DNA from 3 places in the Streptomyces sp. Tu6071 genome. Region 3 is predicted to be linked to each of the others. Evidence: riboswitches for the same ligand, from Rfam matches in the RefSeq annotation. Region 3 holds a riboswitch; each other region holds the start of a gene.

Evidence for each region. A riboswitch is a leader RNA that binds a small molecule or an ion and turns the genes downstream of it on or off. The one in region 3 is predicted to bind cyclic di-AMP.
Region 1: it holds a riboswitch for cyclic di-AMP, as region 3 does, so the genes downstream of both, STTU_RS29530 (C40 family peptidase) here and STTU_RS19220 (transglycosylase family protein) in region 3, are expected to answer to the same signal.
Region 2: it holds a riboswitch for cyclic di-AMP, as region 3 does, so the genes downstream of both, STTU_RS07245 (M23 family metallopeptidase) here and STTU_RS19220 (transglycosylase family protein) in region 3, are expected to answer to the same signal.

Annotation. Positions count from the first base shown of each region.
Region 1 is NZ_CM001165.1:6,943,627-6,947,244, forward strand. Features, by position in the region: gene STTU_RS29520 (GNAT family N-acetyltransferase) at 226-654, opposite strand; gene STTU_RS29525 (ATP-binding protein) at 875-1,321, shown strand; gene STTU_RS29530 (C40 family peptidase) at 1,464-1,940, opposite strand; cyclic di-AMP (ydaO/yuaA leader) riboswitch at 1,944-2,119, opposite strand; gene STTU_RS29535 (hypothetical protein) at 2,571-2,921, opposite strand; gene STTU_RS29540 (ClpP family protease) at 2,926-3,564, opposite strand.
Region 2 is NZ_CM001165.1:1,767,962-1,780,379, forward strand. Features, by position in the region: gene STTU_RS07205 (sulfurtransferase) at 1-461, opposite strand, end outside; gene STTU_RS07210 (VOC family protein) at 735-1,532, shown strand; gene STTU_RS07215 (thymidine kinase) at 1,539-2,189, opposite strand; gene STTU_RS07220 (alkaline phosphatase family protein) at 2,391-3,620, opposite strand; gene STTU_RS07225 (DUF5998 family protein) at 3,620-4,228, opposite strand; gene STTU_RS07230 (bifunctional GNAT family N-acetyltransferase/acetate--CoA ligase family protein) at 4,443-7,457, opposite strand; gene STTU_RS07235 (HPr family phosphocarrier protein) at 7,913-8,194, shown strand; gene STTU_RS07240 (GntR family transcriptional regulator) at 8,498-9,181, opposite strand; gene STTU_RS07245 (M23 family metallopeptidase) at 9,543-10,316, opposite strand; cyclic di-AMP (ydaO/yuaA leader) riboswitch at 10,329-10,480, opposite strand; gene STTU_RS07250 (M16 family metallopeptidase) at 11,406-12,418, opposite strand, start outside.
Region 3 is NZ_CM001165.1:4,596,238-4,608,655, reverse strand. Features, by position in the region: gene STTU_RS19235 (DUF501 domain-containing protein) at 1-190, opposite strand, end outside; gene STTU_RS19230 (FtsB family cell division protein) at 327-815, opposite strand; gene eno (phosphopyruvate hydratase) at 979-2,265, opposite strand; gene STTU_RS19220 (transglycosylase family protein) at 2,784-3,494, opposite strand; cyclic di-AMP (ydaO/yuaA leader) riboswitch at 3,498-3,675, opposite strand; gene STTU_RS35925 (LysM peptidoglycan-binding domain-containing protein) at 3,864-4,910, opposite strand; gene STTU_RS19210 (cytochrome P450 family protein) at 5,050-6,339, opposite strand; gene STTU_RS19205 (quinone oxidoreductase family protein) at 6,573-7,529, opposite strand; gene STTU_RS19200 (TetR/AcrR family transcriptional regulator) at 7,605-8,339, shown strand; gene STTU_RS19195 (response regulator) at 8,412-9,086, opposite strand; gene STTU_RS19190 (sensor histidine kinase) at 9,083-10,339, opposite strand; gene STTU_RS19185 (acyltransferase family protein) at 10,600-11,811, opposite strand; gene STTU_RS19180 (alpha/beta hydrolase) at 11,808-12,418, opposite strand, start outside.

The sequences.
Region 1 (3,618 bases), 2.3 Mb from region 3:
GACCCCTCCGGAGGCGGAGAAGGGAATCGCGCCGGAGCGCGGACTGGGAGGCTCGCCCATGGGCGGACGCTCACACCTTTCGCTGGGAACCCCGCGAGAGGGCTCGCGGAGGGTCACGATTCGCGGATCGAAAAGGACCGGTCACGCAAGAGTAAAGGAAGAGCAAAGCGAAGGGGAAGGGGCGGCCGTCGGCGGAAAGCCGGGGCGGGGTCGCGACGGGTCGTGTCACACCGGCTTCACCCAGCGCCGCCACCGCTCCTCCCGCACGTACCCCGCCGCGCCCCACGCGCCGTGCGCGCGCGTGTTCTCCTCCAGGACCATCGCGTCCACGCGGCGACCGCCGAGCGCGGCGAAACGGTCCTCCATCGCGGTGAGGAGCGCCGTCGCGATGCCCTGGCGGCGGTACGCGGGGTGGACGGCGAGGCGGTAGGCGGAGCAGCGCCAGCCGTCGAAGCCCGCGATCACCGTGCCGACGAGCGTGCCGTCACGCTCGGCGAGGAGCAGCGCCTCGGGATCGCGGTCGAGGAGGCGGCCGACGCCCGCGGTGTCGTCGCTGATGCTCGTCCCCTCGGCCGCCTCGCGCCAGAAGGCGAGGACGGGCGCGACATCGGCGGGCTCGGCGTGGCGTATGCGCAGGTCGTCAGGTGTGCTCATGGGAGCAGCCAAGCAGGCGGCACGCGTCGCGGGCACCCGGTTTTCGCGAGGCGGGACGGCGCGCCGCGTACCCCGGAATCCGCTCGGCCGTAGCAGGCTTCACCGCTTCGGGCGACAGTGGCGCACAGTCCTCGGAGGGCGCCCCTCGCTGGTGGCAGGCTGTCGCGAACCACCGACCCGGTGCGCCGTTCGGGCGCCCGGTGGAAAGGGGCAGGTCGTCATGGCCGATCATCAGGAAGCCTCCGCCACGCTGCCGAGCGACGCCGCCTCGGTCCGCGAGGCGCGCGCCTTCGTCTGCGCGCTCCTCGCGGAATGGGGACTGCCCGCGCGGGCGGACATGGCCGACGCGGTGCGCCTGATCGTCTCCGAACTCGTCACCAACGCCGTCCTGCACACGGACGGGCGGTCCCCCTTCTTCACTGTCACCGTCTCGCTCGACCGGGACGAACTCCTGCGCGTCGGGGTCACCGACTCCCATCCCCGGCCGCCGCGCCGCCTCCCGGCCGCCGTCCAGCAGGACAACGGGCGCGGTCTCGCGATCATCCGCTTCCTCACGGCGGAGAACGGCGGCAGGCTGTCCGTGGTGCCGACGCCCCAGGGCGGCAAGACCGTCCTGGTCGCCCTGCCCTGGCGACCGGCGCGCGCGGGCGTCGTGCCGGAGGACTGAGCCCCATCCACGAGCCCGCGCTCACGAGCCGCGCTCACGAGTCCGGGCCCGCGACCCCCGCGCTCACGAGCCCGAGCCCACGAACGCCGTGCTCACGAGCCCGAGCCCACGACACACGCACGGTCCCGCGCGCGCCCGACGCCTACCGCACGCGTCCGTACGAGACCCGCTTCGACCAGATCTTTTCGAGCTTGACCACGTCTCCCGTCTTCGGGGCGTGCCAGATCTTGTTCTTCCCGGCGTAGATGCCGACGTGGTAGATGCTGCCGCCGGAGCGGAAGAACACCAGGTCGCCCTTGGTGCGCTTGCCCGCCGACACGTGCCGGGTCCGGTTGTACTGCGCCTGGGCGGTGCGGGGCAGGGACTTGCCCGCCTTCTTGAACGAATAGAGCGTCAGGCCCGAGCAGTCGAAGCGATGCGGACCCTTCGCGCCCCAGCGGTAGGGGGCGCCCTTCTTGGACGCCGCGACCTTGAGGGCCTTCGTGGAGATCCGGACGGCGGCCGAGGCCTCCCCGGAGGCGCCGGGGACGAGGACGGTGCCGCCCACGGCGGCGAGGGTGAGGACCGACACCGCGCCGGTCCGGGAGAGCAGGACGGGAACTCGATTGCGCACCAGCATGCGTAACCCTTCGTCAACCGCCTGTGAAGGGTGACCTGTCGGGTTCGGACTGGCGAAGATGCCCGGCCGCTCACGCGGCTTCACCCCAAGGACCGGCGCCCGTTACCGGGCCCGACCCGCCGTGCTCGGGTCCTCCACTCCCGCCGATCCACTCCGTGTCGACCTGGCGTCCGGGCGGCGGCGGGACTCGGCGTCCGCCCGGACCGCCCCGCCGCTGCGGCGGGGGCTTGTCGTCGGGAGCGATCTTGACGCACGACAGCGCCGGATTCCGAATGAAAACCGGCTTATGTGAGGTTAGTCACCCGTATGGCGATCGGGTGGCGAAAGGGGGTCGGACGGGACTCCAGTCGCGAGGGGCGAGCCCTCGACCAGCGCAAACGCTGTGCGGGCGCGGCGGAACGCGGACCGCGAGGGCAACCGCGGGCGACGTGACGCCGACTCAGGCGTACGTCATTGGGGGGTCCTCCGTTCGGCCGCCGCGCGTCGCGCAGCGGACACGAAGGGTCGCGGAGCGCATGCATGTGAAGGGTTAAGAAGGGTCATGCGCCGTCCCGCGCGGACTTCACGCCCCGCGCGCGCACCGCGAACGGCCCGCGCTGACGCGCCTTCCCCGCGCCCCCGCGGGCTCTTTCAGCGCCCCCGCCCGCCCTCTTCCCCGCTCTCGCCGCCCGCCCCGGCCTCCTCGGGCGGCGGCACGGCGACCCGTCCCGCCCGGCGTTCCCCGTCCAGGACGCGCAAGGCCCGCTCCAGCGTGGCCCGGTGCAGCGCGGTCTCGCCGCGCGCGTGCATCAGCGCCAGCGCGTCCCGCAGTCGCGTCACCTCGGCGACGAGCGCCTGGGCGGCGCGCAGGGCCGCGTACGTGTCGTCACCGCGCGCGGGGTTGACCCGGCCCAGCAGCTCGGCGGTGGCGAGGTAGTGGTCGACGAGTTCACCCTCGGCACGGGTCAGCGCGGACAGTGGCGGGAGTTCGGGCGGCACCACGCGCTCACCTGGGCCCGGAGTGCGGCGCGCGGCGGTCCGCGAGGGCGTCGACGATCCCGTACGTCACCGCTTCCTCCGCCGTCAGGACGAGGTCGCGCTCCATGTCGCCGCGCACCTCCTCCTCCGTCCGCCCCGTGCCGGCGGCCAGCAGCCGCTCCGTCGTCCGCCGCTCGCGCGCCAACTCCTCGGCCCACACGGCCAGATCGCTCGGCTGCCCCCGCATCCCCTCGGGCAGCTCCGGCTGCCGCAGCACGATCCGCGCCCCGGGCAGCGCCGCGCGCTTGCCGGGCGCCCCGCCGGCGAGCAGGACCGCGCCCACGGAGACGGCCTGCCCGAGGCAGTACGTCGCGACGTCGCACGACAGGTGCCGCATCGTGTCGTACACGGCGGTCAGCGCGGTGAACTCGCCGCCGGGGCAGTTGAGGTAGAGGGAGATGTCCTGATCGGGGTCCGCGTATTCGAGGTGCATGAGCTGTACCGCCAGGTCCGCCGCCGCCGTGTCGTCCAGCGGGGTGCCGAGGAACACGATCCGACCTTCCAGGAGTCGTGAGTACGGGTCAAGAGTGCGTGTGCCGTAGCTGGTGCGCTCGGTGAACTCGGGGAGCACGTGACGAGCGAGAGGGGACCGGTCGGTGGGCTGCAAGGCGGGGCCTCCTGGGACGCGGACGACGCACGGATCGGGCAGACCGTACGATTT
Region 2 (12,418 bases), 2.8 Mb from region 3:
GCGCCGGGCCGCGGCACGAAGTCGCCCGTGGCGGGGGCCGGGGCGCCGGTCTCCAAGGCCCCGGTCCAGGACGGGAGTCCGCCGTCGAGCACCCGTACCGCCGCGTGCCCCGACCAGCGCAGCAGCCACCAGGTGCGGGCCGCCGCCCAGCCCTGCCCGTCGTCGTACACGACGACCTGGCTGTCCGCGCTCACCCCGGCGGCGCGCATCGCGGCGCCGAAGTCCCCCGGCTCGGGGAGCGGGTGGCGCCCGCGCGGTCCCGGCGGGGCGGCGAGCTGCGTGTCGAGGTCGACGAAGACGGCGCCCGGCACGTGCCCTTCGAGGTAGGCGGGGCGCCGGCTGGGCTGCCCGAGCCGGTAGCGCACGTCCAGGACGACGGGCGGACGGGGGCCGGCGAGGGCCGTGGCGAGGGTGTCCGCGTCGATGAGCGGGGAAACGGGGGCCGGTTGCGAAGTGGTCATGGGCTCATCCTGGCCCACGCCGCTCGGGCGCACTCCCCCACCCGCCGCACCAGCACCTCCCTCCCCGTCTCGCCGCACCCCCGCGCACTCCCCCTCCCGCGCGCCCCGTGCCCGTCCGCGCGCCCCGTACGTCCCCCGGTGCGCGCGCTCACGGGGCGAAGGCGGGGCCCGCCGGTCCCGGACGGGTCGTCCACGCCACGAGGGGTGCACAATCGGGTACGCACCGTGGCAGCAGGTGCGTTGGGTGCGGGAGTGGGCGGAGAGCGAGGCGCGATGGCTGAGGCACGGGCGGCGAAGGAGCGGGACGGTATGGCGGGAGGGGTGCAGGAGGGACCGCGCTGGGTGAGCCTGATGGTGCGCGAGCCCGCCAGGGCGCGGGAGTTCTACGGCGGCCTCTTCGGCTGGGAGTACGCGGACGGCCCGCACCAGCTCGGCCCCTACACCCGCGCCCTGCTCGACGGGCGCGCGGTCGCCGGGCTCGGGCAACTGCCCACGGGGACGGGGCTCCCGGTCGCCTGGACCACGTACTTCGGCACCCGGGACGTCAACGCGCTGGCCGCCGCGGTTCACGCCTGCGGGGGTACGGTCGGGGTCGGCCCGCTCGACTCGCCGGGTGCCGGGCGGCTCGCGCTCGCCTCGGACCCGGGCGGCGCGACCTTCGGGCTGTGGCAGCCCGCCGAGCACGCGGGCTTCGCCGTGACCGGCGTCCCCGGCGCCCACTCCTGGTCCGAACTCCTCACGCGCGACACGGCTTCCGTCGCGCCGTTCTACCGCGCCGTCCTCGGCTTCGGCGCGCGGGAGGACGGCCCGGACCACCTGACGTTCACGCGCGACGGGCACCCCGTGGCCGCCGCGCTCGGCGTGGGCCGCTCGCGGGCGCGGGAGCGCGGCGCCGGGTGGCTCGCGTGCTTCGAGGTCGCCGACGTGTCCGAAGCGTGCGCGCGGGTCGTCGCGCTCGGCGGCCAGGTCGTGGAGGAGCCCGCCGAGGGCTCGCGCGGGCGCACGGCGACGGTCGCCGACCCGGAGGGCGCGGTCTTCGCCCTCGTACGGACGGAGGCCGCTCGCGGCTGAGCCGCCTCAGCCCTGCCGCACCGGCAGGACGTCCGGGGAGCGTACGCCCGCCTTCGCCGTCGCGCTCGTCACGCGGCGCAGGTGGTGGCGGCGACACAGCACCTCGTAACCGACCTCGCCCGCGCGGCGGTTGACGTCTCCCACGACGACCTGCGCGCCCTCGACGACCATCTCGCCGTCCACCGTGCGGGCGTTGTGCGTCGCCCGCGCGCCGCACCAGCACAGCGCCTCGACCTGGAGCGCCTCGACGCGGTCGGCGAGTTCGATGAGCCGCTGGGAGCCGGGGAAGAGCTTCGTGCGGAAGTCGGTCGTGATGCCGAACGCGAAGACGTCGAGCCGGAGTTCGTCGACGATGCGCGCCAACTGGTCGATCTGGCGCGGCGCGAGGAACTGCGCCTCGTCGACGATCACGTAGTCCACCTTGCCGCCCCGGGAGAGCCGGTCGACGAGGTACCCGTGCAGGTCCATGCCCTCGGTCGCCTCGACCGCGTCCGTCACGAGCCCGAGCCGCGAGGACAGTTTCCCCTCGCCCGCCCGGTCGTCCCGCGTGAAGATCACGCCCTGGAGTCCGCGCGCCGACCGGTTGTGGCCGATCTGGAGCGCCAGTGTGCTCTTTCCGCAGTCCATCGTCCCGGAGAAGAAAACCAATTCGGACATCAGCGGACAGGGCCTTTCTGGGACGCCGAGCGGCGGGGCGGGGCGGTGGTACGGGGAGGGGCGGGGGCGGTACGCGCCGGGGCGACCCCAGACCCTACGCCACGGGCGGGGCGGGGACGGGGGCGGGGACCCGCGGGCGGTCCGCGTGAGCGGCGGGCGGGGACCTGCGGCGGTGAGCGGCGGGCGGGGGCCGCCCCGGGCTCAGGTGCGGATCTCGATGAGCGGCACGTACTGCTCCGCCGCCGTGAGCGAGCCGTGCATCCCGACGAGCGCCGTCTCGCGCGGCTCGGTCTCGCTCGCGACGATCGCGGAGAGCCCCTGCGGCGCCGCGACCACGTCGCCGATGCGCGCGCGCACCCGTTCCTCGCACAGCTCCGGCGGCCCGAACCACCCGGCGGCCAGGGCCTCTTCGCGGCTCGCGACCCAGAAACGGTCCCCCAGGACCTCGCGCCACACGGCGAGCACGTCGGAGGCCGCCCCCGGGTGCGCGTACACGTGCCGCGCGCGGCCCTCGCCGCCCAGCAGGGCGACGCCCGCGCCGAGCTCCCAGTCCTCGTCGTAGTCGACGCGGCTCTCGGGGTCCTCGGGGACGTCGACCATGCCGTGGTCCGCCGTGACGTACAGCGCGGTGCGCGGCGGGAGTTGCCCGGCGAGGCGCTGCACGAGCCGGTCGACCTGCATGAGCTGGCCGCGCCAGGTGTCGGAACCCGTGCCGTACTTGTGCCCCGCGCCGTCGAGTTCGCTGTAGTACGTGTAGACGAGCGACCGGTCGCCCCCGGCCAGTTCCTCGGCGGCGCGGTCCATGCGCTCCTCGCCGGTGAAGCGGCCGTGGAAGGTGCCGCCGGAGAGGGCGACCTCGGTGAGCGGTGTCTCGCGGAAGTGCGGGGCCGAGACCTGCGCGGTGTGCACGCCGGCCGCGTCGGCGGCGCGGAAGACGGTGGGGTGCGGCTGCCAGGCGGTGGGATCGGTCCAGGGCTGCCAGCGGAGCTGGTTCATGAGCGCGCCCGTCGCCGGGTTGCGCACCGCGTAGCCGAGCAGGCCGTGCTGCCCCGGCACCGTGCCGGTGCCGGTCGAGGCGAGCGAGGCGGCCGTCGTCGCGGGGAAGCCGGAGGTGAGCGGGCGGCCCGTGCCGCCGCGCGAAGTGCCGAGCAGGCTGTGCAGGAAGGGCGCCTCGTCGGGGTGCGCGCGGAGCTGCTCCCAGCCGAGGCCGTCGACGAGGAAGACGCAGGCGCGGTCGGCCGGGGCCAGCTCGCCGATGACCGGGGCGAAGCCGGGGACGCCGAGACCGGCGGCGAGGGTGGGGAGGAGGTCGGCGAGGCTGCCGCTCCCGTACTCGGGCACGAGCGCCGAGGAGAGCGGGAGCGGGGCGTAGGCGTCGGGGGCGTGCCGCGCCTCGTAGGCGTCCCAGTCCGTGTGGTGGGCGCCGCTCATCAGCGACGGGTCCCGGAGGGACCCTCGCCGAGCGCCGCCGTGGCCTCCGAGAGGGCCTGCGCGAAGGAGAGCGCCTGGCGGACCGTCTCGGGGCCGTCTCCCGCCTCGCTCACGCGCAGGCTCAGGTCGTCGGCGGTGGAGCTGCCGGTGTAGCCGTGGTCGGCGTCGCAGTTCGGGTCGCCGCAGGCGGCGGGCTCCAGGTCGATGCGGGAGACGGCGCCCCAGCCGATCGTGAGGACGACCTCGCGGGGCAGGGTGCCGGGCGTGTACGACTCGGGGTTGGCGACGACGCGGCTCGTCACGACGGAGGAGATCCGCTCGATGCGCACGGACTCCGTGGACGTCGTGGCGTACGGGGTCGGCGAGGTGTCGTCGGCGGCCTGCTCGTCGGTGTGGCTCACGATGAAGCGGTGCTCGGTGAGGACCAGCACGGTGACGTGCCTGCGGACCTCGTTCGCGTCGAACGTCGTCTCCTGGTGCACCAGGTACGACACCACGGGGTCCCCGCCGACCGCGGCCTCCACGGCCTCGGCCACGAGGGCCGGGTAGTAGCCGCTGCGCTCGATCGCCGCGCGCAGCCCCTGGGTCGTCGTACCGGTCTTCGCCATGCGCCCATCCTACGGGGGCGGGGGGCCTGCCCGGTCACTCCGTGGGGGTTCGTCCTGGGGCGGGGCGGGGGTACGGGCGGGGCGGGGCGGAGCCGCGGGGCGCCTGGCGTGCGCGAACCCGGTGGCCGGGCGGGGTCGACCCGGTGGCCGGGCGGGGGTCGGGACGTACCCGTACCCGCGTCGGCTCCCCGTCTGCCGCGACCGGTCGGCCCCCTCAGTACATCGGCATCCTGCGCGGTCCCTCGCCGCCCACCGCCGGGGGGTGGGCCAGGCGGAGGGAGGCGCCCAGGACGCGGACCGTGCGGGGGGCCACGACGACCGGTTCGAGGGAGACCGCGACGATCTCCGGGTGATCGTCGACGAGACGGGACACGCGCTGGATCAGCTCCTGGAGGGCGTCCGTGTCGACGGGGGCCGCGCCGCGCCAGCCGAAGAGGAGCGGGGCGCTGCGCAGCGAGCGGACCTGGTCGGCCGCGTCCCTGTCGGTGACGGGGACGAGGCGGTGCGCCGTGTCGCCGAGGAGTTCGGAGGGCGCCCCGGCGAGCCCGAAGGAGAGCACCGCGCCCGCCGCCGGGTCGATGACGGCCCGTACCACCGTGTCCACGCCGCGCGGCGCCATCGACTGCACGACGGGCCGCAGTTCGGCGGGCGAGCCGAGGAGCGCGGTGAGGTCCGCGTACGCGCGGCGCAGGTCGCTCTCGTCCGCGAGGTCGAGCCGGACGCCGCCGAGGTCGGGACGGTGCCGCAGGTGCGGGGCCGAGATCTTGAGCGCGACGGGGTAGCCCAGTTCGGCGGCGGCGCGCGCCGCCGTGTCGGCGTCGGGCGCGGGCAGGGCGCGCAGGACGGGGATTCCGTAGCGGCGCAGCAGGTCCTCGGTGGCCTCCGGGCCGGGGGTCGTGCCGCGCGCGCCAGCCGGGAGGGCGTCGAGCAGCGCGGCGACGCGCTCGGCCGCGCCGTGCTCGTCGATGTCGTCGAACTCGGGGACGCGCCCGGGGTGCTCGGTGTCCGTACGCCACTGCGCGTGCCGCACGGCGCGGGCGAGGGCGCGGACGGCGCGCTCGGGGGCGGGGTAGGCGGGGATGCGCGGGGTGGCGGGGCGGCCCTCGGCCGCGGGGTCCTCGGGCTCCCGTACGGGAGCGGGGCCGCCGGTGACCCGCGCCGCCGCGCCCGGCTCCCGTACGGCCGCGCGCGCCTCGCCCTCGTCCCGTACGACCCCCGTCTCGCGCACGTCCGCGCGGACCGCGCCGCCCGGGGTGTGCGGGCCCGCGCTCGCCGGGAGGGTCGCGGTCGCCGCCGAGAGTGCGTGGGCGAGGCCGCCGAGTTCGACGTGGACGACGAGGACCGGCTTGCGCGACTCCGAGGCGGCGACCGCCTCGCGCAGCGCCGCGCCGAGCACCTCGCCCTCGGGCCAGTCGAGCGCGCCCTCGCCGACCCACGGGATCGCGGTGACGACGACGGCGTCGCTGTCCGGGTCGGCGAGCGCCTGTTCCAGGGCACGCCGGAAGTCCTCGGGGCTCGCGGACGTCGTGAGGTCGAGCGGGGTGCGCGGGCGCAGGCCCTCGGTCAGGCACGCGTCGTACGTGAGCAGGCCGAGCGACTCGGAGTTGCCGAGGATCGCGACGCGCGGCCCCTCGGGCAGCGGCTGGCCGGCGAGCAGGACCCCGGTGTCGACGAGGTCGGTGACGGTCTCGACCCGGATCACCCCGGCCTGAGCGAGGAGCGCGGAGACGGTCGCGTGCGGGAGGCGGGTCTCGGCGACGGCGTGCGAGGGCGGCGTCGCCGCGCTGTGCCGGGCGCCCTGGACGACGACGAGCGGCTTGGTCGCGGCGGCGCGGCGCGCGAGGCGGGTGAACTTGCGGGGGTTGCCGATCGACTCCAGGTACATCAGGGCCACGTCGGTGTCGGGGTCGTCGTACCAGTACTGGAGGACGTCATTGCCCGAGACGTCGGCGCGGTTGCCCGCCGAGACGAAGGTCGAGAGCCCCGTGCCGCGCTGGTGGAGCTCCGACAGGAGCGCGATACCGATCGCGCCCGACTGCGTGAAGAGTCCGACCCGGCCGCGCGGGGCGAGTTCGGGCGCGAGCGAGGCGTTGAGGCGGACGGCGGGATCGGTGTTGACGAGGCCGAAGGCGTTGGGGCCGACGAGCCGCATGCCGTAGCTGCGCGCCTGCCGCACGAGGCGTCGCTGCCGCGCCCGGCCCGCCGTCACGCTCTCGCCGTACCCGGCGCTGATGACGACGAGGCCGCGCACCCCGTACTCGCCGCACTCGGCGACGGCCTCGGGCACGCGCTCGGCGGGGACGACGACCACGGCGAGATCGACGTCCTCGCCGATCTCCTTGACGGTGCGGAAGGCGGGGACACCGTCGAGCGTGCCCTGGTCCTCGGGGAAGCTGCTGTTGACGGCGGAGAGGCGGCCCGTGTAGCCGGCGGCGAGGAGGTTGCGCAGGATGCTGCGGCCCACGCCGCCGCCCGCGCGTTTGGCGCCGACGACCGCGACCGAGGCGGGGGCGAGGAGGCGCTGCACCGAGCGGGACTCGGCGCGCTGCTCGCGCGCGTACTGCACCGCGAGCGAGCGCTCGGTGGGTTCCAGGCCGAAGGTCAGGTGGACGACGCCGTCCTCGAAGCTGCGCTTCTGCTGGTAGCCCGCGTCCGTGAAGACCTTGATCATCTTGGTGTTGTGGGGCAGCACCTCGGCGCCGAAGCGGCGGATGCCGCGCTCGCGCGCGACGGCCGCGATGTGTTCGAGGAGCGCCGAGGCGACGCCGCGTCCCTGGTACGCGTCCTGCACGAGGAAGGCCACCTCGGCCTCGTCGGCGGGCGCGGACGCGGGACGGCCCGTCGCGTCGACGCGATCGAAGCGGACCGTCGCGATGAACTCGCCGCCGATGGTCGCGGCGAGCCCGACCCGGTCCACGAAGTCGTGGTGCGTGAAGCGGTGCACGTCCTTCGCGGAGAGCTTCGGGTAGGGGGCGAAGAAGCGGTAGTACTTCGACTCGTCGGAGACCTGCTCGTAGAAGCTGACGAGCCGTTCGGCGTCGTCGGCGGTGATGGGCCTGATCCGCGCGGTGCCGCCGTCGCGCAGTACGACATCGGCCTCCCAGTGCGCGGGATAGCCGGCGTCGGGCGCCTGCGCCGAGGGGTGCCGGTCCTGGGGGCGGTCGCCTCCCGGAACGGGCACTGCTGAGCTGGGCTCCTCTGGGCGGGGCGGGTCGGCCGGGGTCTCCATGGGGTCAGCGTACGACCGTGTGTGCGAGGCGCGGGGGTGCCGTGCGGGGGCGCGGCGACGGGATCGGAAGGGGGCGGACGGCGGGGGCTTTCGGCCGGTGGGCGCTGCGCGGCGCAGGGGGGCGAGGCGCGGCGCAGGGGGGCGCGACGCAGGGGGCCGGGGCGTGGGGGCCCGGGGCCGGGGCGCGGCGCGGGGGTGTCCCCCTGGTGCCCGCGCACACCCCTCGTACGGCCCCCGCCCCCTTGCGCCGCGCGGCGCGCCGTGCCACCACGAGGGGAGAACGCGTCCCGGAACGGGAAGGCCCGTACCGCGACCCCGCACCGATCCGCACCACCGGAAGACCGCACCGACCGCACCACTGGAAGCCGCACCGATCCGCACCACCGGAAGCTGCACAACCGCGTATCCGCACCGGGCCCGCACGCGCGCGGGCCCCGGACCCGAAGGGCTGCACCATGGCTGAGCGTCGCGTCACCGTCGGCTGGCCGGAGGGCCTCCACGCCCGTCCCGCCTCCCTCTTCGTGCGGGCATCGACCGCCACCGGACTCCCCGTGACCGTCGCCAAGAGCGAAGGCGAAGCGGTCAACGCCCGCTCCATGCTCGCGGTGCTCGGCCTCGGCGTGCAGGGGGGCGAGGAGATCACGCTGAGCGCGGAGGGAGAGGGGGCGGAAGAGGCCCTGGACCGGCTCGCCAAACTCGTGGCCGAGGGGCTCCAGGAACTCCCGGAAACCGTTTAGGGAATACGCGGGGGTCCGGGCGCGCGGAATTGTTCTCCACGCGTCCGGGTCCTCGCGCATTTCCGGGGCGGGCACAGCGATAAAGCCCACCGAAGACACACCCCATTACGGGCAGGGAATGCCCGCTCGCCGGGACGGCGAAGGTGGCGAGGTGACGGTCTCGCGATGTCGTATCCCTTTGTATACGGCCCCCGTGTTAATGCGGGAGGCCGGGATTGTTTACGGGATGTTGCGAAGTCCTCACCACCGGGCCGACGCGCACGGTCACACCCGCTCGCGCGGTCACCGGGCGGGCGCGCGACCTCACCAGGCGGGGGCCTCCTCGGGGTCGCGCCCCGGCGGGCGGCGCGGGGGGCGGGGGCCGGGGCCGCGCAGGCGGTGGGCGCGGCGCGCGCGGTCGGCGTGCTGCGCGGTGAGCGCGCGGGCCCGCTCCGCGTCGCCGCGCGCCACCGCGTCGACGATCGCGCCGTGCTCGGCCCAGGACTCCTGCGGGCGGGCGGGCGATTCGACCACGTACATCCACGCGATCTTGTGCCGCAGCAGGGTCAGGAGCGAGGTCAGCGTCTCGCTCGCGCTGGCCTGGACAAGGGTTTCGTGGAACCAGCCGCCCAGCGAGCGCAGGTCCTCCTCCTGCCCCCGCCGCGCCCGCTCCTGCCCGAGCCGGACGAGACCGCGCAGCACCTTGAGGTGCGCCTCGGTCCTGCGCTGCGCGGCGCGCGCCGCGCACAGCGGCTCCAGCAGCAGCCTGGTCTCCAGGACGTCCACGGCCTCCTGCGCCCCCGGCTCCGCGACCTGCGCCCCCGCGTGCCGGCGCGTCACCACGAAGCCCTCCGCCTCCAGCGTGCGCAGCGCCTCCCGCACCGGCACCCGCGACACCCCGTATCTCCGCGCGAGCAATTCCTCCGTGAGCCGGCTCCCCCGCTCGTACACGCCCGAGACGATATCGTCCCTGATCGCCGTGCATACCGAGTGCGCGGGAATGCTCATGACCCGACCTCCGCATTAATCACCGCGAAACGCTGTCTGGACGTCCGCGAGGTGACTCCATTAGAGCAGTGACCCTATGAGAACAGCGAAGAATTCCTCACGGCAGGGCGCATTCCCCGGATTTCCCCGGGCTCCGGTGCGCTGTTTACGGGCGGTTCGGGGCGGAAAGGGCGGGGGTGTGCGGGGCCGGGGGGATCTCGGGGGCCGTAGCCGGAATGCCGAAAGCCCCCGGGGGGCGGGGGCTTTCGGGGGCGTCGCGCGGGGGACGCGGGGCTGGTGCGGGGTCCGTGCGGGGGGCCGGACGAGACCGCTGCGGGATTCCCGTGCGGGGGCGGCACCGGGTCCCGTGCCGGGCCAGGGCTCAGATGTCGATGCCGTGGCCGCGCAGGTAGGCGAGCGGGTCCATGTCGGAGCCGTACTCGGGGCTCGTGCGGGCCTCGAAGTGCAGGTGGGGACCCGTGACGTTGCCCGTGGCGCCCGAGATCGCGATCTGCTGACCCGCGGTCACGGCCTGCCCGACCGCGACGGTGGCGGCGGTCAGGTGCCCGTACTGCGTGTACGTCCCGTCGTGCATACGGAGCACGACCTCGTTCCCGTACGCGCCGCCCCAGTCGACCTTCACGACCGTCCCGGCCCCGACCGCGTGGACGCTCGTGCCGCTCGCCGCGTGGAAGTCGATGCCGGTGTGGCTGCCTGACGACCACAGCGAGCTGCTGGCGTGGTAGCCGGTGGAGACGTACGAGCCGGGGATCGGCAGGACGAAGGTGTTGAGGCGCTTGCGCTCGGCGGCCCGCGCGGCCCGCTCCTTCGCCTCCTTCTTCCGCTCGGCCTCGCGCTTCGCCTTCGCGGCCTCCTTGCTCGCCCGGGCCGCGGCCTCCGCCTCGGCGGCGTCCTGCTCGGCGGCGGAGTGCACGAGGGACGCCTGCGTGGCGATCTCCTGGGCGACGCTGTCGAAGCCGATGACGCGGGTGAGGCCGGTGTCGGGGCCCTCATGCTGCGCGGCCTGCGCGGGCGCGGCGAGGGTGCCGACGACGGAACCGGTCGTGAGCGCGGCGATCCCGGCCACCTTCGCACCGGTGCGGGACGCTCGGACGGCAGGGCGGCGGTGCCTGCCCGTGGGGCGCGTGAACGCCATGAAGCGGCTGTTCCTTTCCTTCCCTCTCGCCTACCGGGTTAGCTGACGGGTTCGGAGCAGGAAGGTCTCCTACGGACACCGGCGGACGGCATCCGATTCACCCCATGGGACACATGGGTCCCCGGCTCCCGGGTACGAGCCCCGGAACTCGGCGAAGGCCGTCCGCTGCCGCGGGCGCGGCGCATACCTGACGAACAGCCGGAGTGACGCTAAGCGGGACAACACTTCCGCAACAAACGGAACCGCACCTTTGTTGCTCATGCCACACCCCAGACAGGCCGTCATGCACCCAATACGGACACGATGACGACCCCGTCGGGACGATCACGGGTCCGCCTCCGACCCCTGGGTACCCCCGTGTCCGGACAAAGACGCACAGCCGCCGCCGGTACGAGAGCCTTGCCCGATGTCCGCGACTTGTCGGCTGCGTGGGGGAGCACGACGACGGGCGGGGCACGTCGGGGACGTGAGCCTTCGGGGCTGGTGGGGGGTCGGTTGACGGGGGACGGGTGGCGGGGGCGAGTGACGGGGGCAATTGTGTCAGTGCCCACGGCGAGCACGAGGGCCGACGAACCGTCACGGACATCCGCGCTCTACCGACCACGCCTGCCGGGCGCTCGGCTGACGGCGAGACAGCGAGCGGGAGGGAAACAGTCGGTCCCGGCGGGAGGGCGGGCGGGTGCGCCGGGGACCGCGTGCGCGCGCCTGGGGGTCCCGTCCTCCGGACATCGACGCACAGCCCCTCGCAAGAGCCCCCGGCACGGTGACGACGGCGAGGGAGGCCGCCGGACTGTGGCCAACGGGCCCAACCACCTCACCGCGGCTGTCCGTTCAGCACCGCACAGCGTTGCCCCCGCGATGATCCCAACGCCCTGACGCAGTCCTTGGCGGGCTCACCGTGAAGACGCGCCCCCGATCCCCGCTCCGGCCGAGCCCGCCGGTAGCAGCGGACGAGCGGACCGAGCCGGACGGTCGCGGGCAGGCCAACAAGCCCAGCCAGGCCGACCAGGCCGCCCGGTCACGTTCACCCGGACCGAACCCGACCGGACGGGTGCGGCCACCGTCCCGGCCGCACCCGTCCCCACGACCTCAGCCCTGCACCACCGTCACTTCCCCGATCCCCAACTCCCGCACCGGATCGGCGATCTGCGCCGCGTCCCCCACGAGGACCGTCACGAGGCGGTCCGCCGGGAAGGCGTTCACGACGGCGGCCGTGGCCTCCACCGTGCCCGTCTCGGCGAGGCGGCGGTAGAAGGCGGCCTGGAAGTCGTCGGGAAGCTGCTGCTCGACCTGGTCGGCGAGCGTCCCCGCGACGGCGGCGGCCGTCTCGTACTTGAGCGGGGCGACGCCCACGAGGTTCTGCTCGGCCGTCTCGCGCTCCACGTCCGTGAGCCCGCCCGCCGCGAGGTCGCGCAGCACCTTCCACAGGTCCGCCAGCGCGGGCCCGGTGGACTCGGTGTCGACCGAGCCGCTGATCGCGAGGAGCGCGGCGCCCGGGGCGAGCCCCGTGCCCTCCGCCGGGCTCCCGGACCGCAGCACCTGGCCGAAGGCCCGCACGCCGTAGGTGTAGCCCTTCTCCTCGCGCAGCACCCGGTCGAGACGCGAGGTCAGCGTCCCGCCCAGGCAGTAGGTGCCGAGCACCTGCGCCGCCCACACCGGGTCGTGCCGGTCCGGGCCCGTACGGCCGATGAGGAGCTGCGTCTGCACCGAGCCCGGCCGGTCGACGATGAAGACGCGCCCGGTGTCGTCCGAGGTGATCGGGCTCATGGCGGGCGAGGCGGGGGCCGAGCCCGTCCACGTGCCGAGGCTCTCGGCGAGCAGGGCGTCGAGATCGGCGCCCGCGAAGTCGCCGACGACGACCACAGTGGCCGTGGCCGGATGTACGTACCGCTCGTACAGCTCCCGTACGGCCTTCGCGTCGATCGCCTCGACGGTCTCCGCCGTGCCCTGCCGGGGGCGGGAGATGCGGCTGCCGGCCGGGAAGAGCTGCTTGAACAGCTCCTTGGCCGCGCGGCGCGCCGGGTTGGCGGCCTCGTGCGGGATCTCGTCGAGCCTGTTCCGTACCAGTCGCTCGATCTCGGACTCGGCGAAGGCGGGGGCGC
Region 3 (12,418 bases):
AGTAGAGCGTCGGGAAGGGGGTGCCGTCGGGCAGGCGCGGGGCGGTCTCGACGACGTCGGGCTCCCCGCAGGGGCAGCGGTGCGCGATCGAGCGCAGTCCGCGCGGCGGCCGGCCGAGCTGGAGCCTGAAGACCTCGACATCGGCCTCGGTGGGCTCGGTGGGCGCGGTGGTCGGCGGGGGCGTGTGCATGCGGGGCTCTCGATCGGGGGCGCGGGGTCGGGTGCGTACGGCCGCGTGCGTACGTACGCGGGTACGGGCTTCCAGTATCCCCGTACGGGCGCGGAGCCCGCCCCCCACCCGGCTCAGCCCAGGGCCGCCGCCCGGTTCAGCGCAGGGCCGCCGCGCGGTCGGCCTCGTCGATGCCGCCGAGGACGTTGGTGTACCAGGGGCGGGTGGCCGCCGCGTCCTCCGGCTCGGGGCCCGCGCTCGCGGCGCCCGGGACGAGGGCGGTGTAGCCGGTCTCGCCGGGGAGGACGTAGTGCAGGCGCTCGCGGATGCGCTGGCGGGCGAAGGCGGGGTCCTGCCAGCGGGCCTTCTCGTCGCGCAGCCGCTCCACGTCGTCCTGGTGGGTGCTCAGCTCGCGCTGCAGCTCGGCGATCTCGTCGCGCTGGGCGATGTACTGCCGCATCGGGTACGCGAGGGCGACGATCAGCGCGCACAGCACGAGGACGAGGATCGCGGCGCGCCCGGTGAGGCGGGAACGGTGGGCCTGGCGGCGGGACTGGGAGCGGTAGACGCGGGCCGCCGTCTGCTCGCCGAGGACGCGCAGACGGGTCGCGGTCGAGAAGCGCTCGCCGTCGTTCTTCCGTGCCATGACGGATCTCCCCCCTCGTGCGGGTCTCGCGCGCCGTGCGCACAGGCGTACGGCACACACGCGTACGCCCCCGCACACGGTACGGGACCGGGTGCGGGGGCGTGCGGAGGCTCAGCACCGCGTACGCGGCGGGGTGCCTCGGCGCGTACGGGCCGGGGGCGGGTCAGCCCTTGAAGCGCGGGAAGGCCGAGCGGCCCGCGTACACCGCCGCGTCGTCGAGGATCTCCTCGATGCGGAGCAGCTGGTTGTACTTGGCGACGCGCTCGGAGCGGGCCGGGGCGCCGCTCTTGATCTGGCCGCAGTTGGTGGCGACGGCGAGGTCGGCGATCGTGACGTCCTCGGTCTCGCCGGAGCGGTGGGACATCATGCACTTGAAGCCGTTGCGCTGGGCCAGCTCGACGGCGTCCAGCGTCTCGGTGAGCGAGCCGATCTGGTTGACCTTGACGAGGAGGGCGTTCGCGGACTTCTCGTCGATGCCGCGCTGGAGGCGCTCGGGGTTGGTGACGAAGAGGTCGTCGCCGACGAGCTGGACCTTGTCGCCGAGGCGCTCGGTGACGGTCGCCCAGCCCTCCCAGTCGTCCTCGAAGAGCGGGTCCTCGATGGAGACGAGCGGGTAGGCGCCGACCAGCTCCTCGTAGTACGAGGTCATCTCGGCGGCCGTGCGGTCCTGGCCCTCGAAGCGGTACTTGCCGTCCTTGTAGAACTCGGAGGCGGCGCAGTCGAGCGCGAGCGCGACATCGCGGCCCGGCACATAACCGGCCTCCTTGATCGCCTCGACGATGAGGTCGAGCGCGGCGCGGTTGGAGTCGAGGTTCGGCGCGAAGCCGCCCTCGTCGCCGAGCCCGGTGGACAGGCCGCGCTCCTTCAGCACCTTCTTCAGCGTGTGGTAGACCTCGGCGCCCCAGCGGACGGCCTCGGAGAACGACTCGGCGCCGATCGGCGCGATCATGAACTCCTGGATGTCCACGTTGGAGTCCGCGTGCGAACCGCCGTTGAGGATGTTCATCATCGGCACCGGGAGCAGGTGCGCGTTGGGGCCGCCGAGGTAGCGGAAGAGCGGGAGGTCGCTCGCCTCGGAGGCGGCGTGCGCGACGGCGAGCGAGACGCCGAGGATGGCGTTGGCGCCGAGCGAGGACTTGTCGGGCGTGGCGTCGAGGTCGGACATCGCCTGGTCGATCAGGCGCTGCTCGGTCGCGTCGTAGCCGACGAGCTCCGGGCCGATCTGCTCGATGACGGCGAGGACGGCCTTCTCGACGCCCTTGCCCTGGTAACGGTTGGCGTCACCGTCACGCAGCTCGATGGCTTCGAAGGCACCGGTGGACGCACCGGAGGGCACGGCAGCACGGCCGGTGCTGCCGTCGTCGAGGCCGACCTCGACCTCGACCGTGGGGTTGCCTCGGGAGTCCAGGATTTCCCGGGCTACGACGACGTCGATGGACGGCACGAGCATCTCCTTCTGGGATGTGGAGCAGGTCTGCGGGGGCCCTTGCGGGGTCTTCCGCTGCATGAGCCTAACCGGCCCGGGGGCCGGTACCGGCCTACGCCCGGGACTCGGCCGCAATCCGTGGGACAGAGCCGGTGAATGGGGCGAATCGGGTGGGCGGAACGGGGCCGATCGGGGCATCTGAGCCGAGGGGGTGACAGGTGAGCCGCGCTGGTGAGCGGGGGTGCGCGCGGGTGAGGGGATACGGGGCGTGGGCGGGCCGCGGGGGCGGGGGCCCGGCGCGGGGCGGAACGGAGCGGGGGCGGCCTGCCGGGGCGGGGGCGGAATGGGGCGCGGCGGGGCGGCGCGGTGCGGTGCGGGGGCGGCGCGGTGCGGTGCGGGGGCGGCGCGGTGCGGTGCGGAAAGTCCGTCCTGCCGCGTACGGGTGGAACGGGGGGCGCGGAAAAGCCCCGCCCCGTCGCGTACGGGGGAGAACGCGACGGGGCGGGGCGGTCCTGCGTGGGGGACGAGGGTCCCCGGTGGGGTCAGCTGAGGTGGAGCTGCTGGCCCGGGTAGATGAGGTCGGCGTCCTTGACGATGTCCTTGTTCAGCTCGAAGAGCTTGTTCCAGCCGCCGGAGACGTGGTGCTTCTGGGCGATCTCGCTGAGGCTGTCGCCCTTGACGACCTTGTATTCGCCGTCGCCCTTCGGGACGGTGATGCCGGTGTCGGTCTTGACCGTGCCGGTGGTCGACTTCGGGGTGGTGTGCTGCTGCTGCGGGGCCTGGCGCTCCTGGCTGCGCGAGGCGCTCTGGTCGCTGGAGGAACGCTCCTGCGGCTGCGACTGCTGACCGCCACCGCTGGGGTTGACGCCCGGGTCGACGCCGTCGTTGCTGAGGTTGCCGGCGCCGGCGCAGGACCAGGCACCCGGGCCCTGCATGTCGAGGAGGCGCTCGGCGGTGGCGATCTGCTGGTCCTTGGTGGCCAGGTCGGCGCGCGAGGCGTACTGGGTGCCGCCGGCGGCGGCCCAGGAGGACTGGCTGAACTGGAGGCCACCGTAGTAGCCGTTGCCCGTGTTGATGGACCAGTTGCCGCCGGACTCGCACTGGGCGACAGCGTCCCAGGTGGAGGTCGAGGCGGCGGAGGCGCTGCCGGTCGCCATCAGCGGGACGGCGATCGCGGCACCGGTGACACCGGCGAACGCGACGATTCGGGTGGTACGACGGCGACGGTGCTTGGCCTTGCCGGAAAACAGCATGGAGGGTCTCCTCACCGACGCCTACGAGGTGAGCTGTCGGGTTCGGGCCTGTGAGTTGCCCGGCCGGACGGCGGCTGCCGCCCGGCTTCACCCCTAGCCCCGGACCGGCGCCCGGTCTCCCGGGCGCCGGCTGGGACGCAAACCTTGGTTCCCCCGCTCCTGCCTTCGGCGCGTGACGCGACGACTGTCCCGAAACGGGCGCCGGCAGGATTCGGCGTGACGACCGTCGGGGCCTCCCGGTGGGGAAGCGAGCACGACGTTAAGCAACAAATCAGCGGAACTTCAAAGACGATCAGGGCGGTTGAGACTCATGTCTCACTCGACCCCTACCGGACAATAACGGACAGACACGGTCAACCGCTTGTCCGGTTATCGCCCTGAATCCGCACCAAGATCCAGGCTCTGGCCAGGAAGAATGAGGTCCGGGTCAGTCCCGATGATCTTCTTGTTCTGCTCGTAGAGCCCGGTCCAGCCGTCGGCGAGCTCGTGCGCCTCGGCGATGCTCCAGAGATTGTCCCCTTCGCGCACCTTGTACGCGTCCGTCTTGTCCGCCCCGTCCGCACCCTTCTGACCCTCCGTGTCCGTGGCCGCGTGACGCCCGCCGGGGGCGGAGCGGTCGGCACCGGAGTCGCGGTCGTCGCCCGACGTGGCGGACGTCTCGCCGGAGGGGTCGCCGCCGGGGACGGTGGTCGACTCGGAGGGCGAGGCGGAGCCGGTGGCGTCCGCGGTCTCGGAGGACGAGGCGGAGGAGTCGGGCTTCGCGTGCTTGCCGCGGCTCTGCCCCGCGGCGCCGTCCTTGCCCGTGGCGCCGTCCTTGTCCTTGCCGGAGGGGCTCGCGGAGGCGTCGGCGGAGGGGGCCTCGCCGGAGGCGTCGGCGTCGGGCGTCTTCGAGGCGGAGGGGTCGGCGCTCGCCGAGGACGAGGAGGAAGCGTCCGCCTCCTTGCCCTTCTTCTCCTTCTTGTCCTGCTTGTCCGTCTGCGCCTTGCCCGTCTCCGTGGCGCTCGGCGTGTCCTGCGGTGCGGGCGTCGAGGCCGTCGAGCCGTCCTCGGCGGTGAGCCCGGCGCTCAGGGCGCAGCCGGGCCAGGCGGAGGGGCCCTGGGTCGCGAGGATGCGCTGACCCACCTGTATCTGCTGGGCGGGCGTCGCCATGTCGGCACGGGGCGCGAGGTCGAGACCGCCGTTGGCCTCCCACTCCTCGTCGGAGAGCTGGAGGCCGCCGTAGTAGTCGTTGCCGTTGTCGGCCGCCCAGTCGCCGCCGGTCTCGCACTCCACGAGGCGGTCCCAGGGACCCTGGTCGGCGCTCGCGGTCCCCGCGCCGAGGAGGGGGATGGCGATGGCGGAGCCGGTGACCCCTGCCGCGATGACAAGGGCCGGGGCCTGGCGGGGGCGTCGGTGGCGACCGTTCCCGGAGAGCATGCGGTGCCTTTCGCAAGCAGCTGAGGGGTCAGCTGGTGGGACAGATGATCCGGACGTGAACGTAGCGGGATTCGAACGCTCGTCACAAGTCGATGCAGCACTGATCACGCGAACATCACATTATTGACGCGCGTTCAGTTCACGACTGCTCACATCCCTGTCCAGAGGGTGTGAAACGGACGGGAAGGGTGCGTAGGCCGCGCATGATGAGGCCGCCGCGCCAGCGCAGTTGTCCGGGGTCCGCGTCGAGCGCGAGGTCGGGGAGGCGCGTGAAGAGGCGGGCGAGCGCGGTCTTCCCCTCCAGGCGGGCGAGCGGGGCGCCGAGGCAGTAGTGGATGCCGTGGCCGTAGCCGAGGTGCTGGTTGTCGCGGCGGGCGAGGTCGAGCGTGGCGGGGCCGGGGAAGCGGGCGGGGTCGCGGTCGGCGGCGGCGAGGACGACGAGGACGGGGTCGCCGGAGCGGATCTGCCGGCCCGCGAGGTCGAAGGACTCGGTGGCGTAGCGCCAGGTGGCGAGTTCGACGGGGCCGTCGAAGCGGAGGAGTTCCTCGATGCCGGTGGTGAGGAGGGCGTCGCCGTGGTCGGGGCCCGCCAGGGCGTCGTGGAGCGAGGCGCGCTGACCGGGGTGCTGGAGGAGCGCGAACGTACCGTTCCCGATCAGGTTGACGGTCGTCTCGAAACCCGCGAAGAGAAGGATGAAGGCCATGGCGGCGGCCTCGTTCTCGGTGAGGTGCTCGCCGTCGTCGGCGGCCTGGATGAGCGCCGAGATGAGGTCGTCGCCGAGGTCGCGGCGTTTCCTGTGGATGAGTTCGGCGAGGTAGCCGCGCATCTTGCCGACGGCGCGGCCCACGCCCCCGCGCGGGCCCTGTCCGTGCCGGATCATCATGCCCGCCCAGTCGCGGAAGTCGTCCTGGTCCTCGCGCGGGACGCCGAGGAGGTCGCAGATCGCGTAGATGGGGAGCGGGAAGGCGAACTCGTGGATGAGGTCCGCGCTGCCGCGCGCGGCGAAGCCGTCGATGAGGTGGTCCGTCAGCTCGGCGACGCGCGGCGCGAAGGCCGCGACGCGGCGCGGTGTGAACGCCTTCGAGACGAGGCGGCGCAGCCGGGTGTGGTCGGGCGGGTCGATGTTGAGCAGGTGCGTCATCAGCTCGGCCTTGCGCTCCCCCGGGATACCGGTCTTCCCCCGCGCCCCGGCGCCCTCCGCGTGGTGCGCGGGGTTCTTCGAGAGCCGGGGCTCGGCGAGCGCCCGCCGCGCGTCCTCGTACCGCGTCACGAGCCACGCCTCGACACCGCTCGGCAGCCGGGTCCAGGCGACGGGCTCGTGCTCGCGCAGCCAGGCGTAGGAGGGGTAGGGGTCGGCGGCGAACTCCCGCGAGAAGAGGGCGGGGGCGTGGGGGGTGGGGGCCTCGGCGGGGAGGGGGGTGCGGGGCATAGGGAGACGGTAGCGAAGCGCGCGGTGGGGGCGGGGGTGGGTCGCCGTCCGGCGGGGGTGGCCTCTTCGGGGGCTCCGCCCCCGGGCCCCCGCTCCTCAAACGCCGGAGGGGCTGGATTGTTCGGGCCGGCGCTGAATTGGTCGGGCGGGCGCTGGATTGGTCGGGCGCCGCTGGATTGGTCGGGCGGGCGCTGGATTGGTCGCGCCGCCGCTGGATTGCTCGGGGGCGCTGCTCAGTTGCCGGGTGTCAGTACCAGGCGGCCGAATACGTTTCCCGTGTCCATTTCCGCGTGTGCCGCTGCTGCCTCGGTCAGGGGCAGGGTCGCGTGGACGACCGTGGCGAGGTCGCCCCGGGCCGCCGCCGCGAAGTGGGTGGTCCGTAGCGTGCGCAGGGCTTCCGGGGCGATCGTCGCGAGGCTCAGCGTGGCGAAGGTCAGCGACTTCTGGAAGGCCGTCATCAGGTGCGTGCCGAAGTCCTCGGGCGGCTGACCACCGACCGCCCCGACGCTCACCAGGCGGCCGTTCGGGGCGAGGAGGCCGAGGAAGGCGGGGAGGTCGGGGCCCGAGACGACGTCCAGGATCACGTCGTACGGGGCCGCGCCGGGCGTCGGCGTGCGACCGGTCGTCTCCGCGGCGCCGAGCGCGCGGAGGCGGGCCGCGCGGTCCGGGGCCGACGCGGTCGCCGTGACGACGGCGCCCGCGCGGGCGGCGAGCTGTACGGCGGCGATGCCGAGCGAGCCCGAGGCGCCGCGCACCAGCACGCGCTCCCCCGCCGCGAGCCGCGCGCGGTCGAGCCCGAAGTGCGCGACCGCCCCGGCGCTGCCGAGCGTGACGGCGGCGGCGGGGGTCAGGTCCGGTGGGAGGGGCACGAGCTGGTCCGCGGGGGCGAGGACGTACTCGGCGTAGCTCCCGCCCGCCCCGCTCGCCGCCCACACGCGGCGCCCGCGCCAGGCCGGGTCGACCCCGGGGCCGGTCTCGGTGACCGTACCGGCGGACTCGCCGCCCGGGACGAAGCCGGGCGCGAAGCCGTACGCGGCGAGCGCGCCCCGGCGGATGAGGACGTCCACGCCGCCGACGCCGATCGCCTCCGTCGCGACGAGGACCTGGCCCGCCGCCGGGCGAGGGGTGGGGAGGTCGACCGTCTCCAGGCCCTCGGGCTCGCCGAAACTCCTGATCACGATGGCTTTCACGGGTGCGCTCCTTCGGCGTCGGGGTCTCTCCCGGACCGTAACGGACGCCCCCGTCCGGTTGGCTAAAGTGAGAGCGTGACCGACGATCTCTCTCGGAGCGGACGGGCCGAACAGGCCGGACAGGCCGGACGGGCCGGACGGGCCGAACAGGCCGGACGGGCCGGACGGGCCGAACAGGCCGGACGCGCCGACGCGCGCGAGAACCGGGAGCGGGTTCTCGCCGCCGCCCGGGACCTCTTCCGTGCCGAGGGCGTGGACGTGCCGCTGCGCGAGGTCGCGCGGCGGGCCGGGGTGGGGCCCGCGACGCTCTACCGGCACTTCGCGACGAAGCAGGCGCTGCTCGCCGAGGCGTTCGCCGAGCCGTTGCGCGCGTGCCGCGAGATCGTGGCGGCGGGGGCCGCCGACCCGGACCCGTGGCGGGGGCTGTGCGCGGTGATCGAGGGCCTGTGCGCGCTGCACGCGCGGGACCGGGGCCTGACCGAGCTGTTCCTCTCGCACCTGACGGGCCCGGACATCGCGGCGGCGGCGCGGGGCCGCGCCGAGGACCTGCGCGCGATGGCCGGCCTGGCCCGGCGGGCCCAGGCGGCGGGGAGGCTGCGCGCCGACTTCGTCCTCGACGACCTCCTCCTGATGCTCCTCGCCAACAAGGGCATCCACGGCGGCCCCGCCCCGGTCCCGCCCGCGGCGTCGGCCCGCTTCGCCGCCTACGTCGTCCGCGCGTTCGCGGCGGACCCGGGGCGCGAGGGGGAACTGCCGGGGGCGGTGGGGGTCGCGAGGGCGCTGGGACTCTCGGGCCGACCGTCGTCCTGACGCTGGGCCCGCCCCCGCCCCGCGCCCCTGCCGTCCCGGCCCCGCGCCCCCTGCGCCTCCCGCCCCGCGCCCCTACACCTCCCCCGGCGCCACCAGCCCCGACTCGTACGCGAAGACCACCGCCTGGGCCCGGTCGCGCAGGCCGAGCTTCGTGAGGACGCGGCTCACGTGCGTCTTCACCGTCTGCTCGGCGAGGACCAGGCTCTCGGCGATCTCGGCGTTGGACCGGCCGCGCGCCACGAGGGTGAGGACCTCGGTCTCGCGCTCGGTCAGCGCCTTGAGGCGCAGCGCGGGCTTCCCGGGGGCGGGGCGCTGCCGGGCGAAGTCGGCGATGAGGCGGCGCGTCACGGAGGGCGCGAGCAGGGCGTCGCCCGCCGCCACGACCCGTACGGCGGCGATGAGGTCGGCGGGCGGCGCGTCCTTCAGGAGGAAGCCGCTCGCCCCGGCCCGCAGCGCCTCGTACACGTAGTCGTCGACGTCGAAGGTCGTGAGCATCAGGACGCGCGGCCGGTGCGTCACGCCGGGCGGCGGCGCGAGGAGGCGGCGCGCGGCCTCCAGGCCGTCCATCTCGGGCATCCGTACGTCCATGAGCACGACGTCGGGGTGGGTGCGGCGGCTCAGCTCGACGCCCTGGGCGCCGTCGGGGGCCTCGCCGACCACGTCGATGTCGCTCTGGGCGGCGAGCAGCGCGGCGAAGCCCGCGCGCACCATGGCTTGGTCGTCGACGATGATGACGCGCGTCGTCACGTGCGGTCCCTTTCGGTCAGGGGGAGCCGGGCGGCCACCCGGTAGCCGCCGTCCGGCAGCGGGCCGGTGTCCAGGGTGCCGCCCACGAGCCGTACGCGCTCGCGCATTCCGACGAGACCGTGCCCGGTCCCGCTCGTCTCCAGCGGTCCGCCGGGCGGCTCGGGCGGCGGCTCGTTGACGACGAGGACGGTGAGCGAGGCGCCGTCGGAGGAGAGCGCGACACGGGCGGGGGCGCCGGGCGCGTGCCGGACGACGTTCGCGAGCGCCTCCTGGACGATCCGGTACGCCGAGAGCCCCACCGCCTCGGGGACCCCGGCCTCGCAGGGGGCGTACTCCACGGGAATCCCCGCCCGCGCCGTCGCCTCCACGAGCCGCCCGATCTGCGCGAGGCCCGGCTGCGGCGCGAGTTCGCCGCGCGTCTCCTCGTTGCGCAGTACGCCGAGCAGCCGGCGCATCTCGCTCAGCGAGGCGCGCGCGGTCGCCGCGATGGACGTGAACTCCTCGCGCACGTCGGGCGGTACGTCGGCGAGACGGTAGGCGGCGGTGTCCGCCTGCACCGTGATGACGGACATGTGGTGCGCCACGACGTCGTGCAACTCCCGTGCGATGCGCGTCCGTTCCTCCAGCAGTGTGCGCCGGTCGCGCTCGGCCTCGCTGATCGCCTCCTGCGCGACGAGGCGGCGGTTGACCTCGTACCGCTCCTTGAGCGCGGCGGCGAGGACGAGCGCGACACCGCTGAGCACCGCGAGGACGATGCCGTTGGCGTGCGCGTCGTCGGGCCGCAGGAACTCCAGGACGGCGGTCGCGCCCGCCGTCGCGAGCCACACGCCCAGGAGCGTCCGGCGGCTCTCGCGCAGGCCGAGGGCGAGGCAGAGCCCGAGGTACCCGACGATCACGGGGGCGGGGAACGGCCACAGCAGCGGCTTCCCGAGATCGGTGGAGAGCAGAACGAGCGCCCCCATGACGTCCACCGCGAAGATCACGTACCAGGCGGTCAGCGGGCGGACGACGGCGAGGAGCAGCGGCGCGGCCTGCGCGATGGCGAGCGCGCTCGCGAGTCCGCCGTCGAGCCGGTAGTCCGAGACGAGCAGGTTGAGCTGGACGGGCAGCAGGACGACGGCGAGTACGAGCGCCACGCCCCACGGCAGCAACCGCGTCCACGGGCTCCGCGCCCCCGCGAACAGCGCGCGGTACTCCTTCGCCGAGTTCGCGGGCCCGTTCTCCGAGGTCGTGGGCCCCTTCTCCGAGGTCATGCGCTCCACCCTCTAACGCGCGACGCGACGGTGTCCGCGGACGCGCGGAATCCGGCCACCCCACACAACGCCACCCCACGCATCGCCACCTCACACATCGCCGTCCCACACATCGCCACCTCGCACATCGCCGTCCCACGCACCGTCATTCCGCGCGCCGCCGGCCGACGCCGCGCCGCCCCGCACACCGCCCTCACGACCCGGCTCACGCCGCCGCCACCTCCCCGATCTCCCCGCGCCGCACGACTCCCCACGATCCCTCACGCGGCCAGCGCGAAGTACCCGAACCCCGCCGCCAGCACCCCCACCGCCACCGCGCGCACCGCCCCGGTCCGCTTCCACGGCTCCTCCAGCGGCCTCGCGTACTTCGTGATCACCACGAGCAGCCCCGCGAAGAGCGGCATCCACGCGAGGCGCGCGAGCACCCAGCCGACCGTGTCCGGCGCGGTGGTCAGCCCCGGGAGCGCGCCGAGGAAGGAGCCGGGGATCGCGGCGGCGAGCATCGCCGACTGGTGCCAGCACAGGAGCGTCATCGCCGACAGGTTGACGAGCACCACGGGGGCCCACAGCGCGGGCCGCCGCAGCAGGCGCGCGAGCCGCTCGCGCAGCAGGATCGCCGCGCCGCACTGGGCGGCGGCGAGCGCGAGGACGAGCAGGGACGGCGGGTGCGAGTTGGTCCGGGCCTCGCCGGGCACCCCCACCATCGACACCGGGTAGTGGAGGACGAGCAGGAGCGTGGCGAAGAGCGCCGTGCCGCCCCCGAGGAGCAGCCACCCCCCGCGCCGCCCGAGGCGCCCGTCCCCCCAGGAGACGCCGAGCTGGTAGGCGAACATCCAGCCGGGGAGCAGGTTCAGCAGGCTCAGCCACGAGGGCATCGCGTCCGCGTACGGCCCGTACCGCAGGAGGTCGACGACGGCGACGGAGCCGAGCAACGGCAGCGCGGCCCACGCGCCGAGCCGCTCGGAGGCGCGGACGCAGTACGGCGTGAGGGCCGTGACGACCGCGTAGACGCCGACGAACCACAGGGGCTGCACGACCAGGGTCGCGGCGGTGTGCAGGGTGTCGGCCGGGACGCCGAGGCCGTAGTGGAGGAGCGGGAGCAGCAGCGCCCACACCGCGGTGACGCCGAGGAGCGGGCGGCCGAGGCGCTTGACGCGGCCCGCGGTCCACTGCCGCGCGGAGCCCGTGCGGCGCCGGTAGGAGAGGTACGAGGCGTGGCCGCCGACCAGGAAGAAGATGCCCAGCATCTGGAGCACCCAGCTCGCCGGGGCCAGGCCGCCGAACGTCGCGAGCGGGCTCGCGTTGTGCAGCCCGCCGCCGCTGTCGCGCGTGAGCCCGCCGAGGAGCCAGTGACCGGTGGGGACGGCGAGGAGCGCGAGCGCGCGCAGGCCGTCGAGCGCCCGGTCGCGGTGGGGCGGGGTGCGCGCGTCGAGCCGGGCCGCCAGCCGCGTGAAGCCGGTCGTCGTCCTCATCGCAGCTCACCTCCCGCGATGGCGCCGAACGCGGTGAGCGTGGAGGTGCCGGGGGTGAAGTAGGCGTCGTGGGCCGGGACGTCGGTGGCGGGCAGTACGGTGGCGCCGAAGCCGGGTGAGGTGGGGCCGGGGCCGTGGCCGAGGCCCAGGAACTCGGTGTGCGGGACGTGCGTGATCCAGTCGTGCGGGGACTCCGCGGCCCAGACGTGCGCCCCGGTGCGGAGCGCCGCGACGTTGTCGGCGCGCATGCCGGGCGAGCCCATGACGACGAGGTCGCGGGCGTCGGTGCGCGAGGCGGCGAGGCCGCAGACGACGGAGCCGTAGCTGTGGCAGAAGAGGGCGGGGGCGGGGAGCCCGGCCGCGTCCAGGCCCTCGGTGAACCGGGTCAGCCGCTTCGCGCCCGCCTCGGCGAGCCGGCCCGTCGCGAGGTCGACGCCGATGCCGTCGGGCGTCGTGTACCCGGCCCAGGCGATGACGGCCGTGTCCTCGCCCGCCGCCTCCCGGAGGTCGGTGGCCCACCGCGTGAGGCGGGCGGAGGACGCGAGGTCGATGTCCGAGCCCGGGACGACGACCGCCACGTGCGTGGCCGTGTCCAGGTCGCCCACGA